One region of the Bradyrhizobium sp. CCBAU 45321 genome, then DNA from elsewhere that is predicted to be linked to it. Evidence: predicted binding sites of a transcription regulator. Region 1 holds the regulator's gene; each other region holds the start of a gene.

What was found. The regulator HrcA, encoded in region 1, represses chaperone genes, less so after heat shock. The targets are predictions, from matches to a motif close to GTTAGCACTCNCNNNNNGNGAGTGCTAAC.
Region 2: a site for HrcA is predicted at 2,960-2,988, ahead of ACM43_RS20510 (co-chaperone GroES). Genes of this name have one in related genera too.
Region 3: a site for HrcA is predicted at 3,260-3,288, ahead of ACM43_RS29010 (co-chaperone GroES). Genes of this name have one in related genera too.
Region 4: a site for HrcA is predicted at 2,848-2,876, ahead of ACM43_RS06915 (co-chaperone GroES). Genes of this name have one in related genera too.

The regions. Positions count from the first base shown of each region.
Region 1 is NZ_LFKZ01000126.1:148,282-152,679, forward strand. Features, by position in the region: gene rdgB (RdgB/HAM1 family non-canonical purine NTP pyrophosphatase) at 1-121, opposite strand, end outside; gene rph (ribonuclease PH) at 133-846, opposite strand; gene hrcA (heat-inducible transcriptional repressor HrcA) at 1,015-2,103, shown strand; gene grpE (nucleotide exchange factor GrpE) at 2,198-2,815, shown strand; gene pncA (bifunctional nicotinamidase/pyrazinamidase) at 2,965-3,687, opposite strand; gene ACM43_RS24105 (hypothetical protein) at 3,862-4,398, opposite strand, start outside.
Region 2 is NZ_LFKZ01000124.1:69,822-74,219, forward strand. Features, by position in the region: gene ACM43_RS20500 (hypothetical protein) at 1-331, opposite strand, end outside; gene groL (chaperonin GroEL) at 824-2,461, opposite strand; gene ACM43_RS20510 (co-chaperone GroES) at 2,603-2,920, opposite strand; partial or broken gene ACM43_RS20515 (transposase) at 3,305-3,721, opposite strand.
Region 3 is NZ_LFKZ01000128.1:333,841-338,238, reverse strand. Features, by position in the region: gene lepB (signal peptidase I) at 1-180, shown strand, start outside; gene ACM43_RS29025 (GIY-YIG nuclease family protein) at 255-542, shown strand; partial or broken gene ACM43_RS29020 (TCP-1/cpn60 chaperonin family protein) at 981-1,622, opposite strand; partial or broken gene groEL (chaperonin GroEL) at 1,974-2,854, opposite strand; gene ACM43_RS29010 (co-chaperone GroES) at 2,902-3,216, opposite strand; gene ACM43_RS29005 (usg protein) at 3,616-3,903, shown strand; gene ACM43_RS29000 (O-linked N-acetylglucosamine transferase, SPINDLY family protein) at 4,019-4,398, opposite strand, start outside.
Region 4 is NZ_LFKZ01000017.1:194,265-198,662, forward strand. Features, by position in the region: gene ACM43_RS06900 (L,D-transpeptidase) at 15-845, opposite strand; gene ACM43_RS06905 (protein phosphatase CheZ) at 1,162-1,947, shown strand; gene ACM43_RS06910 (hypothetical protein) at 2,131-2,652, opposite strand; gene ACM43_RS06915 (co-chaperone GroES) at 2,967-3,263, shown strand; gene groL (chaperonin GroEL) at 3,382-4,398, shown strand, end outside.

The sequences.
Region 1 (4,398 bases):
GGCCGAACTCGCCGGCCGACACTGCCTCGATCCCGTACGGCGCGAGCAGCTCCCTCATCTCGGCGAGCTTACCGGGATTGTGGGTGGCAATGACGAGCTTGTCGGTGATTCGGCGGTGCATGGGCCTATTGACTACGCCACGGCCAGTTTCTGCAAGTCCACCAGACGCGCGATGCCCTTCTGCGCCAGTGCGATCAGCTTCAGGAACTCGTCCTGCGTGAACGGCTCGCGTTCCGCGGTGCCCTGCACCTCGATGATGCGGCCATCGCCGGTCATGACGAAATTGGCGTCGGTCTCGGCTTCCGAATCCTCGGCATAGTCGAGATCGAGCACCGGCGTGCCGTTGTAGATGCCGCAGGAGATCGCGGCGACGTTGTCGCGCATCACGTTGGCCTTCACCATGTTGCGCGCCTTCATCCAGTTGAGGCAATCGGCAAGCGCGACCCAGGCGCCGGTGATCGAGGCCGTGCGCGTGCCGCCGTCGGCCTGGAGCACGTCGCAATCGACCGTGATTTGGCGCTCGCCGAGCGCTTCGAGATCGACGATTGTGCGAAGCGAGCGGCCAATCAGGCGCTGGATCTCGACCGTGCGGCCGCTCTGCTTGCCGGCGGAGGCCTCGCGGCGGGTGCGTTCGGAGGTCGCGCGCGGCAGCATGCCGTATTCGGCGGTGACCCAGCCGCGGCCCTGGCCCTTCAGCCACGGCGGCAGGCGGTCCTCCAGCGTGGCGGTGACCAGCACATGGGTGTCGCCGAATTTCACCAGGCAGGAGCCTTCCGCATATTTGACCACGCCGCGCTCCAGCGTCACGGGGCGCAATTCGTCGGGCGCACGGCGGCTTGGCCGCATGGGAAATCTCCAAAACTCGCGGGAATAGGCTGTTCGCGGTGCTTGTAGGTGGGGCGGGGGTGGGCGGCAAGGGCTTATTCACCCCCTGACCGCCGGCCTGTAAACGCGACGCTTGTCAGAAGCGGCCCGGATGGACAAATTATAAGTATCTGAGAGGAGTTACCGTCTGTGGCCCATCACGATCCGATCCATCTGATCGCGCCGCGCGCAGGCCTTGCCCAGCTCAACGAGCGTTCCCGCGACATCTTTCGTCAAATTGTCGAAAGCTATCTCGCGACCGGTGAGCCGGTCGGCTCGCGCAACATTTCCCGCCTGATCGCCATGCCGCTGTCGCCGGCTTCGGTCCGCAACGTCATGGCCGATCTGGAACAGCTCGGCCTGATCTATGCCCCGCACACCTCGGCCGGCCGGCTGCCGACGGAACTGGGCTTGCGCTTCTTCGTCGATGCCCTGATGCAGGTCGGCGACCTCAACGAGGCCGAGCGGCAGGCGATCCAGAGCCAGCTCTCGTCCGTCGGCGAGGCGCAATCGGTCGAGGCGGCGCTGGACCAGGCCTTGATGCGGCTCTCCGGCCTGACCCGGGCGGCCGCCGTCGTGCTGACGCCGAAATCCAATGCGCGGCTGAAGCACATCGAATTCGTCCGCCTGGAACCGGAAAAAGCGCTGGTGATCCTGGTCGGCGAAGACGGCCAGGTCGAAAACCGCGTGTTGACGCTGCCGCCCGGAGTTCCCTCTTCGGCGCTGACGGAGGCCGGCAATTTCCTCAATGCGCGGATCCGGGGCCGTACCCTGGCCGAGGCGCGGCTCGAGCTCGAGACCGCACTCGGCGAGGCCCGTGCCGAGCTCGATCAGCTGACACAGAAAGTGATCTCGGCCGGCATCGCCAGCTGGTCCGGCGGCGAGAGCGAGGATCGCCAGCTCATCGTCCGCGGCCATGCCAACCTGCTCGAAGATCTGCATGCGCTGGAGGATCTGGAGCGGGTTCGGCTGTTGTTCGACGACCTCGAGACCAAGCGCGGCGTGATCGACCTGCTCGGCCGGGCCGAGACCGCCGAAGGCGTGCGCATCTTCATCGGCAGTGAGAACAAGCTGTTCTCGCTGTCGGGGTCGTCCACCATCATCTCGCCCTATCGGGATGCCGCCGGCCACATCGTCGGCGTTCTCGGCGTGATCGGCCCGACGCGGCTGAATTATGCCCGCGTGATCCCCACCGTGGACTACGCCGCCCGCATCGTCAGCCGCCTCTTGGGGGGCTGACCGGCCTTTCCGCCGATCACGGGCGCTTGATTTTCGCGAGTTTAGGCACGATATCCGGGCCAACATCCCTGAAACGAGTTCGAGATCAGAGCCGATGACCGAGCAAGACCGGCAACCCCAAGACACGACTGCAGCGACCGGCGAGCCCGTGGTGTCGAAACCCTACATCATGCCCGACGATCCCGAGCCGGGTTCGGTCGAAACCCTGCAAAAGGAAGCGGCTGAAGCGCGCGACCGCATGCTGCGGACGCTGGCCGAGATGGAGAATTTGCGCAAGCGCACCGCCAAGGAAGTCGCCGACGCCCGCCTCTACGGCATCACCGGCTTCGCGCGCGACGTGCTCGACATCGCCGACAATCTCCAGCGCGCACTCGATGCCGTTCCGGCGGAGGCGCGTGCTGCGGCCGATCCCGGCCTGGTCTCGTTGATCGAGGGCGTCGAGCTCACGGAGCGCGCGCTGCTCAACGCGCTGGAAAAACACGGCGTGAAGAAGCTCGATCCTCAGGGCCAGAAGTTCGACCCGAACTTCCACCAGGCGATGTACGAAGTGCCTGACGCGTCGGTGCCGTCGGGCACCGTGGTGCAGATCATGCAGGCCGGCTACACCATTGGTGACCGCGTGCTGCGCCCGGCGCTGGTCGGCGTCGCCAAGGGCGGCGCGAAGACTGCGCCCGCGGCGAACAGCAACGAGTCGAGCAGCGAGGCGAATTGAGTGTTGGCGTCATTCCGGGGCTCGACAAAGTCGAGAACTATGGTGCGCAATGCGCACCTGAGAATCCATCGAACAGCAGAGACAACCGCACAATGGATTCCGGGCTCGCGCTGAAGCGCGCCCCGGAATGACGGAAGATGGCGCGCCGCCTACGCGCTCACCGCGATATCCGCAGACTGAATCCGCTTCACGCCCGCCTTGGCCATGTCGGCCCAGGCCTTGGCGAGCGAGCCCTGCGTGTCGATGCCGCGGCAGGCGTCTTCCACCACATAGACCTCGAAGCCCGCCTTGCGCCCGTCGAGCGCGGTCCAGGCGACGCAGAAATCTGTCGCAAGACCAGCGACGAAGACGCGCTTGATCTTGCGGCCCCTTATGTAGCCGGCGAGCCCGGTCGAGGTCTTGCCGTCGGCCTCGAGGAAGGCCGAATAGCTGTCGACGTTCTTGTGAAATCCCTTGCGGATGATGAGCTCGGCGTGCGGGATCGACAGGTCCTTCGACAGCGCCGCGCCCTCGGTGCCCTGCACGCAATGGTCCGGCCACAGCACCTGCTTGCCGTAGGGCAGGTCGACCGTTTCGAATGGCTTCTTGCCGGAATGAACCGACGCAAACGAAACGTGGCCCGGCGTGTGCCAGTCCTGCGTCAGCACCACATTCGCAAATGCCTTCGAGATCTTGTTGATGACCGGCACCACCTGCTCGCCTTCCTTCACCGCGAGGCTGCCGCCGGGCAGGAAGCAGTTCTGCACGTCGATCACGAGCAGCGCGGACGCTTCGTCCGGCTTGATCGGTGCAGCGGCGAACAGCGCGTTTGGCGCGAGCGTCGCCAGCGCCGTCGTTCCAAGCATTGCCAAGACTTGTCGCCGATCTAGCATGTATGCCTCCCCTGAAGGTGATCCAACGGGAGGGAAGCCTAGTTCCGTTCGTGTACGAACAGAAGCCCGAAAATGCAGCCGGTACTGGTGAGTAATCGAGCTTAAGCCGCGAGCTCGGTGCGCCTCTCCCGCTTGGCTTGCGGGAGAGGGAGCGCATCTCGTTCGGAGACGCAGCTACCCCTTCGGCTGAATCCCGTCGCGCACGGCGCGGAAGCGGGTGAAGGCGGCTTGCCATTGGTCGCGCGGGGCGCTGGCGATGATGCGCAATGATGCGCCGCCGCTCGAGAAGCGGATCCACTGCACCACCGTCACCGGGACCTTGTCCTTGCCGCTGACGCCGTCGATCCGGGTCTCGAAGCCTTGCTGGCCGTTGATGCGGATCGGCTCGGACATGGTGATGCGCGACTCGCGCACGCCGGGAATCTGGAGCGCCGCCTCCTGGGCGAAGCGGGCGCGGTCGTCGGCGGCTTGCGGGGTGGCGCCGATCAGGCCGAGGATCATGAACGGCCTCGCCTCGTAGCCCACGCTCTCATCGCCGTCGGCCAGGATGATGCTCGAGCCCGGTGCCAGGGTCTTGATGTCCTTGAAGTCGGCGAGATCGGTGATCTTGAACGGCAGCAGCGCGATCTGCTCCTCGGCCGAGACCTGCCTGCGGGTGGTGGCGCTCGCGAACATCTGTCGCACCGCCTCGTCCGTGTAGATCTTGGTCGC
Region 2 (4,398 bases), on a different contig from region 1:
TTGCAACGGCCGAGTTTGGCTCGGTGCTTCCCGGCATGGTGGCCCAACCGCCTTTTTCAACGAACTTGCTCTGGTCCCATGCATAGGTCGCTTTCTTCATTTCGACCAGGTTTGCCGACGCGTCTGCGGCTTGTCGAAACTTCTCAACGCAGATGGGTGTGAGAGCTGCGACGACAGCCGTCGCAGCTCCATTCCTTGCGAGCGCCTCGGCGGTCCCACCCGTCACCCAGCCGCCCCAGCTGAAACCCACGATTGCCAGAGCGATTGCTCCGGCCACGGCTCCCCACAGTGCCGGCCGCACGGCAGCTTTTGTCTCCCTGGAGATTTCCATCGTTTTCGCCTTGACCTAGAGGTAAGTCGAATCTCACCCGTTAAGGAGGCTAGACACGTCAAGCGATCGGCGTCTGTACCAAATTGCTCACGCAATCGCATACGGACACTCTTACGAGGGCACGATGCGCCTTGTCGCCGTAGCCTGGCGGCAGCGCCCTATGCTCACAGCGAGTATCTGCGCCAAGGGCCAGGAGCGGGACTCCCCGAAATGTCGCGCCCTTGTGAAATCTCTACACTGCGCGGTCTTGCCAATAATCGGTTCGAGTGTTCCTTTTTGAACAGACGCGACATCTTTCCCCGATTTCTTCCGTGCATTGCCTGACTTGGAATTATTACCGATCAGCCCGGCTCTCGTGGCCGGGCTTTTCGCTTGAGGACTTCGCGGTCGATGCCGATAGGACAGCAAGGCTCACCTCGGCACCTCGGCATCTCTGTAGGATTCGGCTCATCCGTTTCCTTCTCTGCCATTCTTCGTCATGAGCCGGCTCGCTTAGAAATCCATACCACCCATGCCGCCGCCCGCAGGCACGCCGGTGCCTGCATTCCTCTTCGGCACCTCGGCGACCATGGCTTCGGTGGTGATCAAGAGAGCCGCGACTGAGGCCGCGTTCTGGATCGCCACCCGAACCACCTTGGTCGGGTCGATGATGCCTTTGGTGACCAGGTTGACGTATTCGCCGGACTGGGAGTCAAAGCCGTAGCCGTACTGATCCTTCTCCAGGATCTTCCCGACGATCACCGAGCCATCCTCGCCAGCGTTGATCGCGATCTGGCGAGCCGGATACGATAGAGCCTTGCGCACGATCTCGACACCGGTCTTCTGGTCATCGTTCTTGGTGCGCAGCCCCTTGAGATGCTCGGAAGCGCGCAGCAGGGCGACGCCGCCGCCCGGCAGGATGCCTTCCTCGACCGCCGCGCGGGTCGCATGCATCGCGTCATCAACGCGATCCTTGCGCTCCTTCACCTCGACCTCGGTCGCGCCGCCGACGCGGATGACCGCGACGCCGCCGGCGAGCTTGGCCAGACGCTCCTGCAGCTTCTCACGGTCGTAGTCCGAGGTGGTCTCCTCGATCTGCGCCTTGAGCTGATTGACGCGCGCCTCGATGTCGGCCTTCTTGCCCGCGCCGCTGACGATGGTGGTGTTCTCCTTGTCGATCATCACCTTCTTGGCGCGACCGAGCATGTTGAGCGTGACGTTCTCGAGCTTGATGCCGAGATCTTCCGAGATCGCCTGGCCGCCGGTCAGGATCGCGATGTCCTGCAGCATGGCCTTGCGGCGATCGCCGAAGCCTGGAGCCTTGACGGCCGCAACCTTCAGGCCACCACGCAGGCGGTTCACGACGAGAGTGGCGAGCGCTTCGCCTTCGACGTCTTCCGCGATAATCACAAGCGGCTTGCCGCTCTGCACCACGGCTTCGAGCAGCGGAAGCAATTCATTCAGGTGAGACAGCTTCTTCTCATTGATGAGGACGTAGGCGTCGTCCATCTCAACGCGCATCTTGTCTGCGTTGGTAACAAAGTAAGGCGAGATATAGCCGCGGTCGAACTGCATACCTTCGACGACCTCGAGTTCAGTCTCGAGCGACTTCGCTTCTTCAACCGTGATAACGCCCTCGTTGCCCACCTTCTTCATGGCGTCGGAGAGGAACTTACCAATCTCGGCATCGCCGTTGGCCGAGATGGTGCCCACCTGGGCGATCTCGTCGTTCGAGGTGACCTTCTTGGAGTTCTTGACGAGGTCCGCAACGACGGCTTCCACGGCGAGGTCGATACCGCGCTTCAGGTCCATCGGGTTCATGCCGGCGGCAACCGCCTTGGCGCCTTCACGGACGATCGCAGCCGCGAGCACGGTGGCGGTCGTGGTGCCGTCGCCGGCGGCATCAGCGGACTTGGAGGCGACTTCGCGCACCATCTGGGCGCCCATGTTCTCGAACTTGTCCTCGAGCTCGATCTCCTTGGCGACGGTGACGCCGTCCTTGGTGATGCGGGGAGCGCCGAACGACTTGTCGAGAACGACGTTGCGGCCTTTGGGACCGAGCGTGACCTTGACTGCGTTGTTGAGAATTTCGACACCGCGCAGCATCTTGTCGCGGGCATCTACGCCGAACTTGACTTCTTTGGCCGACATCATGATCTCCGTTTTCGACTGGTCAGATCCCAATGATCGCGCCTAGGCGAGCTCTTAAGGAGCGGGATTTGAACTTGCGGGCCTCATCCTGCGAGACGCCGGCTGCGCCGACGGCTCAGGATGAGGAAAACTGACTGGTGCTTAGGCAACCTTCTTCTTCGCGGCAGGCAGATCGACGAGAACGCCCATAATGTCGCTTTCCTTCATGATCAGCAGTTCCTGACCATCGAGCTTGACCTCAGTACCGGACCACTTGCCGAACAGCACGCGGTCGCCGACCTGGAGGTCTATCGGAATCAGCTTGCCGGCTTCGTCGCGGCCGCCTGGACCAACCGCCGTGATCTCGCCCTGCGAGGGTTTTTCCTTGGCAGTGTCCGGAATGATGATGCCGCCAGTGGTCTTGTCTTCGGCTTCGATGCGCTTGACCACAACGCGGTCGTGAAGCGGACGGAACTTCATGCTGTCCTCCTGTTTTCTGGTTGTTGTTGCTTTGGATGAAATAGCAGTCGTGGCCAGCAAGTGCTAATCAGCACATAAGCCGCCGCAGGGGACGTACAAGACCGTGCTGAATCGATATTCCGAGAGCATCACAACTGCCAAGGCCGCGGCGGCTAGGGAGCCGGGATGCAAAGGTGTGAGTTCTGCAATCTTATGCTCTTCTCTGCTTTGAGTTGCACGGCCTTTTCAGAGATCCGCTGTTATTCGGCGCGCGGTTTGACCCCGATCGGCGCCGAAGGTTGACCCCCGCCAACACAGCCGAATTCATTGAACGATCACGGGAATGTTCATCACGTATGGGGTCAATGTTGTAAGCCGATGGGGGGCGAACTTCGGCTTATTCACATTCACCCTGTCGTCGATCTCGCCGCAGAGCCGGCTCACCTGGCTTTTGGAGATCCCGGTCATACCCATCGCCTGCACCAGATCGTCCACCGAGCGGGTCGAGACGCCCTGCACATGGGCTTCCTGCTCCACGGCGGTGAGCGCCTTCTTGGCCATCCGCCGCGGCTCCAGGAAGCCCGGGAATTAGGACCGCTTGCGCAGCTTGGGAATGCGCAGCTCAATCGCGCCGGCCCGGGTCCCAGATCCAGTCGCGGTAGCCATGCGCTGGGCCAGACGCTCGGGGCCTTCTCGCCGTAGCCCGCCCCCGGTCTGGCTTTCGAATTCCATCTCCATCAGACGCTGGGCAGCAAAGCCGATCAGCTCGCGCAGCAGATCGGCGCCTGGGGTCTTCTCTACGAGCGTGCGCAGGTTCATCATGTCGTTGGTCGTCGGCTTTCCTCGGTTGGGTTGGCGTGTCGCAACCCGATCCTACCGGAGAACTGCCGGTGACCACTGCAAAGCCGCCCGCCCGCTACGGCGCTAGGTGAGGCGCGCGTCCGGGCGGCTTTGCTCTACCGAGCTACATCACCTCCGGGGACACGACCAATATGTTCGAGATTACGATCGCACGCATCGAGATGATTCTGCCGAATGAACGTGGCGAGGACATTCGCCTGACGTTTCGATAGCCGTCAGACCAGTTTTACCTTGCCAATTTTCCTGAAGTCTTGCGAATTCGACGATACCGAGATCGTCAGGGTCGCCCGAAGCCAATTGCACGACGTTTTCGCGCAGCTTTGCAGCCAGTGCGCGAATTGGCAACTGACAGACGACGAGCGTCGCGAGCTCGCAAGAATTAGCGTGCGGCCCGCTGTCACGGCGCAGGAGTAGCTCGGGAAAAAAAGGAGCTATTGAATTGGATGTATGCTCCTGAGATCAGCTTAAGATGCGCGGATCGAGTCAAGTCCACGGAGGGTGCTAGACGAGTGGCGTTTCGAATAGGAAGTGAGCACAATCGAAGGCCAGCTGGATGTAACGCATCTGGATTCCTCTGTTATTATCCTCTCGATGGCTACGAACACGTCAGGAGAGTGGTGCTTCCGCCCTTGCTCGCA
Region 3 (4,398 bases), on a different contig from region 1:
ACCGTGCCGCCGGGCCACATCTTCGTGCTCGGCGACAACCGCGACAATTCCACCGACAGCCGCATGTCGACATTCGGCCTCGTGCCGATGGACAATCTCATCGGCAAGGTGACGCGGATCTTCTGGTCCCTCGACGACGAGGGCGAGCCGCGCTTCGAGCGGCTCGGGAAGGTGGAGTGAGGGGGAGGCCTTTCCGCCGTCATTCCGGGGCGCGCGTAGCGCGAGCCCGGAATCCATAACCACAAGCGGATAGAATGGCCTACTACGTCTACATCCTCGCGAGTAGGAAACACGGCACGCTCTACATCGGCGTGACCAACGACTTGGTGCGCCGCGTATATCAGCATAGAACGCAAGCCGTCCCCGGCTTTACGAGCAAGTACGGCGTCGACAAGCTCGTCCTGTTCGAAATCTATGACGATCCCGCGACGGCCATTGCCCGCGAGAAGGAGCTCAAGAAATGGCGACGCGACTGGAAGACGCGTCTCATCGAGGAGCAGAACCCGAACTGGGATGACCTCTATCCGGGGATAACCAAATAAGGTTCATTCTGCACTCCTTGTCATTCCGGGGCGGCGCGTAGCGCCGAGCCCGGAATCCATAACCCCAGGCGGATGGAACGGCCCGCTATGCCTGTCGCCCGTAAGAAGGGGTGCAAGAAGTGGCAGCGGGATTGGAAGACTTTATAGTCGAGGATCAGAATCCGAACTGGGATGATCTCTATTCGGGGCTAACCAAATAAGGTCATCCTGCACACCTTGTCCTTCCGGGGCGCGCGTAGCGCGAGCCCGGAATCCATAATCACAGCCAGATGGAGTGGGCCCGCTATGCCCGTCGCCCGTGAGTTTCGTGGTTATGGATTCCGGGCTCGCGCCCCAAAGGGCGCGCCCCGGAATGACTGGTTGAGAGAACAGAGGCCCCCCAAAACAAAAACCCCGGCATCGCTGCCGGGGTTTCGTAGTTCTCGAGGTGGTTGGACCTTAGAAATCCATGCCGCCCATGCCGCCGCCCGGAGGCATCGCCGGGCCGGCGCCGCCCTTCTTGGGCAGCTCGGCGACCATGGCTTCCGTGGTGATCAGGAGCGCGGCCACCGAGGCAGCGTTCTGGATCGCGGTACGGACCACCTTGGTCGGGTCGATGATGCCCTTCTTGACGAGGTCGGCATATTCGCCGGTCTGGGAGTCGAAGCCGTAATTGTAGGCCTTATTCTCCAGGATCTTGCCGACGATCACCGAGCCGTCTTCACCGGCGTTGATCGCGATCTGGCGAGCGGGGGCCGACAGCGCCTTGCGCACGATCTCGACGCCGGTCTTCTGGTCGTCGTTCTTGGTGCGCAGACCCTTGAGCTGCTCGGAGGCACGGAGCAGGGCGACGCCGCCGCCCGGGACGATGCCTTCTTCCACGGCTGCGCGGGTCGCATGCATCGCGTCATCAACACGATCCTTGCGCTCCTTGACCTCGACCTCGGTCGCGCCGCCGACGCGGATCACCGCGACGCCGCCCGCGAGCTTGGCAAGACGCTCCTGGAGCTTCTCACGGTCGTAGTCCGAGGTGGTCTCCTCGATCTGCGCCTTGATCTGGGCCACGCGCGCCTCGATGTCGGCCTTCTTGCCGGCGCCGTTGCCCCCCCCCCCCCCCCCCCCCCCCCCCCCCCCCCCCCCCCCCCCCCCCCCCCCCCCCCCCCCCCCCCCCCCCCCCCCCCCCCCCCCCCCCCCCCCCCCCCCCCCCCCCCCCCCCCCCCCCCCCCCCCCCCCCCCCCCCCCCCCCCCCCCCCCCCCCCCCCCCCCCCCCCCCCCCCCCCCCCCCCCCCCCCCCCCCCCCCCCCCCCCCCCCCCCCCCCCCCCCCCCCCCCCCCCCCCCCCCCCCCCCCCCCCCCCCCCCCCCCCCCCCCCCCCCCCCCCCCCCCCCCCCCCCCCCCCCCCCCCCCCCCCCCCCCCCCCCCCCCCCCCCCCCCCCCCCCCCCCCCCCCCCCCCCCCCCATGTCCTGCAGCATGGCCTTGCGGCGATCGCCGAAGCCCGGAGCCTTGACGGCCGCGACCTTCAGGCCGCCGCGCAGGCGGTTCACGACCAGGGTCGCGAGGGCTTCGCCTTCGACGTCCTCGGCGACGATGACCAGCGGCTTGCCGGTCTGCACCACGGCCTCGAGCAGCGGAAGCAGCTCGTTCAGCGAGGAGAGCTTCTTCTCGTTGATGAGGATGTAGGCGTCGTCCATCTCAACGCGCATCTTGTCGGCGTTGGTGACGAAGTAGGGCGAGATGTAGCCGCGGTCGAACTGCATGCCCTCGACAACGTCGAGCTCGGTCTCGAGCGACTTGGCTTCCTCGACGGTGATGACGCCCTCGTTGCCGACCTTCTTCATGGCGTCGGCGAGGAACTTGCCGATCTCGGCATCGCCGTTCGCCGAGATGGTGCCGACCTGGGCGATCTCGTCGTTCGAGGTGACCTTCTTCGAGTTCTTCTCGAGGTCGGCCACGACGGCTTCGACCGCGAGGTCGATACCACGCTTGAGGTCCATCGGGTTCATGCCGGCGGCGACCGACTTGGCGCCTTCCTTCACGATCGCCTGGGCGAGCACGGTGGCGGTGGTGGTGCCGTCGCCGGCGGCGTCAGCGGACTTGGAGGCGACTTCGCGCACCATCTGCGCGCCCATGTTCTCGAACTTGTCGTCGAGCTCGATCTCCTTGGCGACGGTGACGCCGTCCTTGGTGATGCGAGGAGCGCCGAACGACTTGTCGAGCACGACGTTGCGGCCCTTCGGACCGAGCGTGACCTTCACCGCGTTGGCGAGAACGTCGACGCCGCGCAGCATCTTGTCGCGCGCTTCAACCGAGAATTTGACTTCTTTGGCTGCCATCTGGAGTTTTCCTTAGGTGAGTTTGACTGGAGGGAGGAGAGGGGCTCTTAAGCCGCCTTCTTCTTGGACTCGCTGACTTCGAGAACGCCCATCACGTCGCTCTCCTTCATGATCAGCAAGTCCTGGCCGTCGATCTTGACCTCGGTGCCGGACCACTTGCCGAACAGCACGCGGTCGCCGACCTTCAGGTCGATCGGGATCAGCTTGCCAGCTTCGTCGCGGCCACCGGGGCCAACGGCGACGACTTCGCCCTGGGAGGGCTTTTCCTTGGCAGTGTCGGGAATGATGATGCCGCCAGCGGTCTTCTCTTCTGCGTCGATGCGCTTGACCACGACGCGGTCGTGAAGCGGACGGAATTTCATGCAGTCCTCCTAAGCAATTGCACGTGTTGAGGATTTTGAGATTGTTAGCAGTCGTTGCCCGTGAGTGCTAGCACGGGCGAGCCTGAAATAGGACAGGAATTTTGCGGGGGCAAGGGTTTGTAGCAGAAAAATTAGCAGCCGAAAGCGCGGACTGCCAGAAACCCCTCGCCATCGTTAACCGCCTTGGAGGCCTCTCGACGCCTCTTGGGTGACCGTATTAGCACGGAGTCGTCTCTGCTGCTAAAGCATTGAATTTCAACAGCTTGTTAAACTTTTGGGCTTGAGATGAGTTGTCAGTTTGCGTCACATTTCTCTCATGTGAGCGCATCGTTTCCGGGTGGCTCCCCGGGGCACGGACCAAGCCACTCGCCGAATGCGCTCCTGCAAAGGAGGTTTGGCATGGGACTGCGCGTTGGGGGCGTTTCCGAGGAATTCCGGAAACAGATGCTGGGCTACGGGCTGACGACGGCACAAATTCTCTATCGGATGCCGGATCATCCTTCGCTGCTCCAGACCTATGTCTGGCAGAACTACGACATGTTTCCGAAATTCCCCGCGCTGACCGATTTCCTGGCGTTCTGGCAGGAGAAGCTCGACGGTCCCCTCCATTCGGTGACGGTGGCCCATTCCAAGCTGATCAAGCCGGCCGAGCTTCGCGCCGTCGACGGCGTGTTCCGTCTGCATTGAACGGAGCACCGGTCTCGTAGGGTGGGCAAAGGCGCGCTCTTCGCGCGCCGTGCCCACCGTCTGTTTCCGATTGAGAGAAGTCGTGGGCACGCTGCGCTTTGCCCACCCTACGATGTCACGCACCGACAGCGCCGTTGCAATAGCGTGTCCACATCGCGCGATAGGCCGCGTCCACCGCTTGTGCATATGAGATGGGGTTGCCCGCGGCCGCGGCGTTGATCGTTGCGGGCAGTTCGCGGCGCAATTTGTCGAGCTCGCCGATCTCGGCCGCGCGGCTGGCCGCGATCTCGACATAGGCCTCCTCGCTGTCGGCGACCCAGTCCGGCAGGCCAAGTGCGGTGAGGATGGCGCCGGCAGCGCGGCCGGGCAGGCTGTTGCCGAGCTTCGCCACCACGGGCACGCCCATCTGCAGGGCTTCCCATGTGCTGACGCCGCCGTTCTGCGGGAACGGATCGAGAGCAATATCGATGCGATTGAACGATGCCAGATGCGCGT
Region 4 (4,398 bases), on a different contig from region 1:
GAGCGCATGACGCTTCACAACACCACGACCTTGGTGCCGACATTGACGCGGCCATAGAGGTCGATGACGTCCTCGTTGCGCATGCGGATGCAGCCGGAGGAGACGTTGGTGCCGATGGTCCAGGGCTCGTTGGAGCCGTGGATGCGATAGAGCGTCGATCCCAGGTACATCGCACGGGCACCGAGCGGATTTTCCGGGCCGCCTTCCATGTGCCTGGGCAGATCGGGCCGGCGCGCGAGCATTTCCGCCGGCGGCGTCCAGTCCGGCCATTCGCGCTTGGCGGTGATCGATTTCACGCCGGACCAGGTGAAGCCGGGACGACCGACGCCGATGCCGTAGCGCAATGCCCGGCCGTTGCCCTCGACGAGATAGAGGAACTTGTTCGGCGTATCGACTACGATCGTGCCGGGACTTTCCTTGCCGCTATAGTCAACGAGTTGTTTCTCGAATTTCGGATCGAACGGACGCTGCCGCGGATCGACCGCCTCCTGCTGCGGAGACGCGCCCTGCTGATATCCGCCTTGTTGATACCCACCTTGCATCTGCGGCTCGCCCATCGGGGGCAGGCGCCGCTGGTCGTAATAGCCCGGCTGCTGCTGATACACCGGCCGCTCCGGCGCGTAGGCCGGGCCGCGGCCGGGGCCATCGCCGAACAGGAATTCGATGAAGCCGCCGCCCATGTTGGAATGGGACGCCACGCGCACCGGCGCCGGCGGCACGCGCGGCTGGTACAGCACCGCGGGCGGATCGTTCGGCACGCTGTTGTCGAAGGCGCCTGCGTCGTTCGCGCCGGCCATGAAGGTGCAAGCGCTGCCGAGCAGCGCGACAGACATTTTCTTGAACATCGACGTACTCTGTACTGTTTCGTCTAGATCACATGCGTCGTGGAGAGCCGGTGGCTGATCCGCGCTCTTCGACGTGGTCAATAAAAAGCAAAAGCCGTTTTGTTTGGTAAACGGACAGCGCGTTTGGATTCACCACGTCGCGAGCGCGCCTGCAATTTGGCGATCAGCGTTTATTTTCGATGAACGCCGCGCGGCGATGGTTAATCGCTTCTTTGCGCCGCGTCGCGCGCGGCCGATCAGCAGTTCCTGCTGTGAACTTCGTGTTAAATCGCTTCTGTCTACAAAGACGCGTGAGTGAGGTGGGGGGAGTATCCTGATGGCTGTTCACCGCAAGCGTTTTCGCGTCGAAGATATCGTCGGTGGCGAGATGCCCATTGTAGACGTAACTGAAGAGGCACTCCCGATGCATAGCGAGATCATGGCCGAGCTGCGCGCGATCCGCGCCCAGATGGCGAAGGGCATCGTCGCGGCCCCGCTGTCCGGAAGCGCTGCCATGGCGGCGATCGACGCCTCGACCGCGCACGAGCTTGCCGAAGCGCGCACCATGCTCGAGACCTACCGGGCGCAGATCGAGCAGTGCGAGAAGCTGAAGGTCGAGCTCGACCTCATCCACGACGCCATCGACCGCACCAAGCGCGAGATCGCGACGCTGCACGGCAAGAGCTTCGACGGCGGCGAGATGGCCAAGGTCAACGGCGAGCTCGGCGCGGTGGTCGGCGGCACCGAGCAGGCGACCCAGCAGATCCTCGAAGCCGCGGAATCGATCGACCAGGCCGCCAGCGCAATGTCCAAGGTGGACTCGATCGATCAGCAGAAGCGCCTTGCCGACGACATCCAGGAACGCGTCATCTCGATCTTCGAAGCCTGCAACTTCCAGGACCTGACCGGCCAGCGCATCAGCAAGGTCATGGGCACGATGAAGTTCATCGAGCAGCACATCAACGCGATGATGGAGATCTGGGGCGGCGTCGACGCGATCAAGTCCCATGTGCCGGCGCAGGTCGACAACCGCAGCGAGGAGGAGAAGCTCCTCAACGGTCCCAAGCTCGCCGGCGACGTCGGCCACGCCTCGCAGGACGACATCGACGCGCTGTTCGACTGAGCGGCGACGACATCGGAATAACAAAACGCCGGCCTTGGGCCGGCGTTTTTTGTTTGGGACCCCTCCGCTGTCATCGTCCGGCTTGACCGGACGATCCAGTATTCCAGAGGCATCAGTGATTGAGCCGGGAAGCCGCGGCATACTGGATGCCCCGCCTTCGCGGGGCATGACGAAGGAAAGATATTACGCCCTGGGCGCGCAGCGGACGTAGACCATGTTGCCGTAGCGGGTGCCGGCGTCCTTGTCGATGAAGCGGGTGATCATGACGCGACCGTCGAAGGAGACGATTTCGCGGTCCTGGTCGCCGGGGGTCGGGCCGGCCGGCCCGATGTAGTTCTTGCCGCTCGGCGAGCCCTTCAGCCGCAGCTCCTGCGGCGTCGCCTGGTCGGCCAGATGCATGATCACGCCGCCGGAGGAACCGGCGGTGATCACGTAGGGGTTCCTGCATTGCTCACGCGCCATCTTCTCGGTGCGGGCGCGATCGGCCGGGTTCTGGAACGAGGCGAGGCCCCAGCGGCCGACGATCTCGTCGGCGCGGATGCTGGCGGGCATTTCCGGAGCGACGCCAGGTTCGGCTTCGGGCGGCGGCGGGGACGACGTGAGGGACGGCAGGTTGAAGCCGCCGCCGCAGGCGCCCAGCAGCAGCGCCAGACAAGAGGCGGCCGCCAGATTGGCAACCGTGCGCGCGTGAGCCGAACTGATCATGGCATTCCCCCGAACAAGACCATGGCCGCACCCCTCCCGCAGCCAAGCGCAAAACCGCTGCCGGAGCAATGACGTCGTTCTTTACGGCGACGCCCCGAGCGAGTTTCCAATGCCACCATCCTATATCCGCCTCAACAATCGCTTAACCACCTTTGCTTGACAGGATCGCGGCCAAGCCATATTTCCGGACCCACTATTAGCACTCGGAAAGCCCGATTGCTAAGCGCGCCGTTCGATCCTCGACGCGAGGGCGGACGGAAGCGCCGCCCCACAGACCCCACTACTTCCGAAGCGAGCCTCCAAAGGGAAACGTCATGGCTAAATCCAAATTTCGTCCGCTGCATGACCGTGTCGTGGTCAAACGTATCGACGCCGAGGAAAAGACCAAGGGCGGCATCATCATTCCGGACACGGCCAAGGAAAAGCCGTCCCAGGGCGAGGTTGTCGCCGTCGGCCCCGGCGGCCGCGACGAGACCGGCAAGCTGATTCCGATCGACCTCAAGGTCGGCGACCGCGTGCTGTTCGGCAAGTGGTCGGGCACCGAGGTCAAGATCGACAACGAAGAGCTCCTGATCATGAAGGAGTCGGACATCATGGGCGTGCTGGCCTAAGGCCGTCCGCCTGAACAGCCGCTGAATGTCATGCCCGGATCCAGGCGATCCGGGCATCCATCGTTCCGCCGCACGGCACAAGACAACACACATCACATAACACGAGGGATTGCAGACCATGGCTGCCAAAGACGTCAAGTTTTCCGGAGACGCGCGCGATCGCATGCTGCGCGGCGTCGACGTTCTCGCCAACGCCGTCAAGGTGACGCTCGGCCCGAAGGGCCGCAACGTCGTCATCGAGAAGAGCTTCGGCGCCCCCCGCATCACCAAGGACGGCGTCACGGTCGCCAAGGAGATCGAGCTCGAGGACAAGTTCGAGAACATGGGCGCCCAGATGGTGCGTGAGGTCGCCTCCAAGACCAACGACCTCGCCGGCGACGGCACCACCACCGCGACCGTGCTGGCCCAGGCCATCGTGCGCGAAGGCGCCAAGGCGGTCGCCGCCGGCATGAACCCGATGGACCTCAAGCGCGGCATCGACACCGCGGTTGCCGCCGTCATCAAGGACATCGAGAAGCGCGCCAAGCCGGTCGCCGCCTCCTCCGAGGTCGCCCAGGTCGGCACCATCTCGGCCAACGGCGATGCCGCCATCGGCAAGATGATCGCCCAGGCGATGCAGAAGGTCGGCAACGAGGGCGTCATCACCGTCGAGGAGAACAAGTCGCTCGAGACCGAGGTTGATATCGTCGAGGGCATGAAGTTCGACCGCGGTTATCTCAGCCCCTACTTCGTCACCAACGCCGAGAAGATGACCGCCGAGCTCGAGGACGCCTACATCCTCCTGCACGAGAAGAAGCTCTCGGGCCTGCAGGCCATGCTGCCGGTGCTGGAGGCCGTGGTGCAGTCGGGCAAGCCGCTCGTCATCATCGCCGAGGACGTCGAGGGCGAGGCGCTGGCTACCCTGGTCGTCAACCGGCTCCGTGGCGGCCTGAAGGTGGCCGCGGTGAAGGCGCCGGGCTTCGGTGACCGCCGCAAGGCCATGCTGGAGGACATCGCGATCCTGACCGGCGGCCAGCTGATCTCCGAGGAGCTCGGCATCAAGCTCGAGAACGTCACGGTGAAGATGCTCGGCCGCGCCAAGAAGGTGGTGATCGACAAGGAGAACACCACGATCGTCAACGGCGCCGGCAAGAAG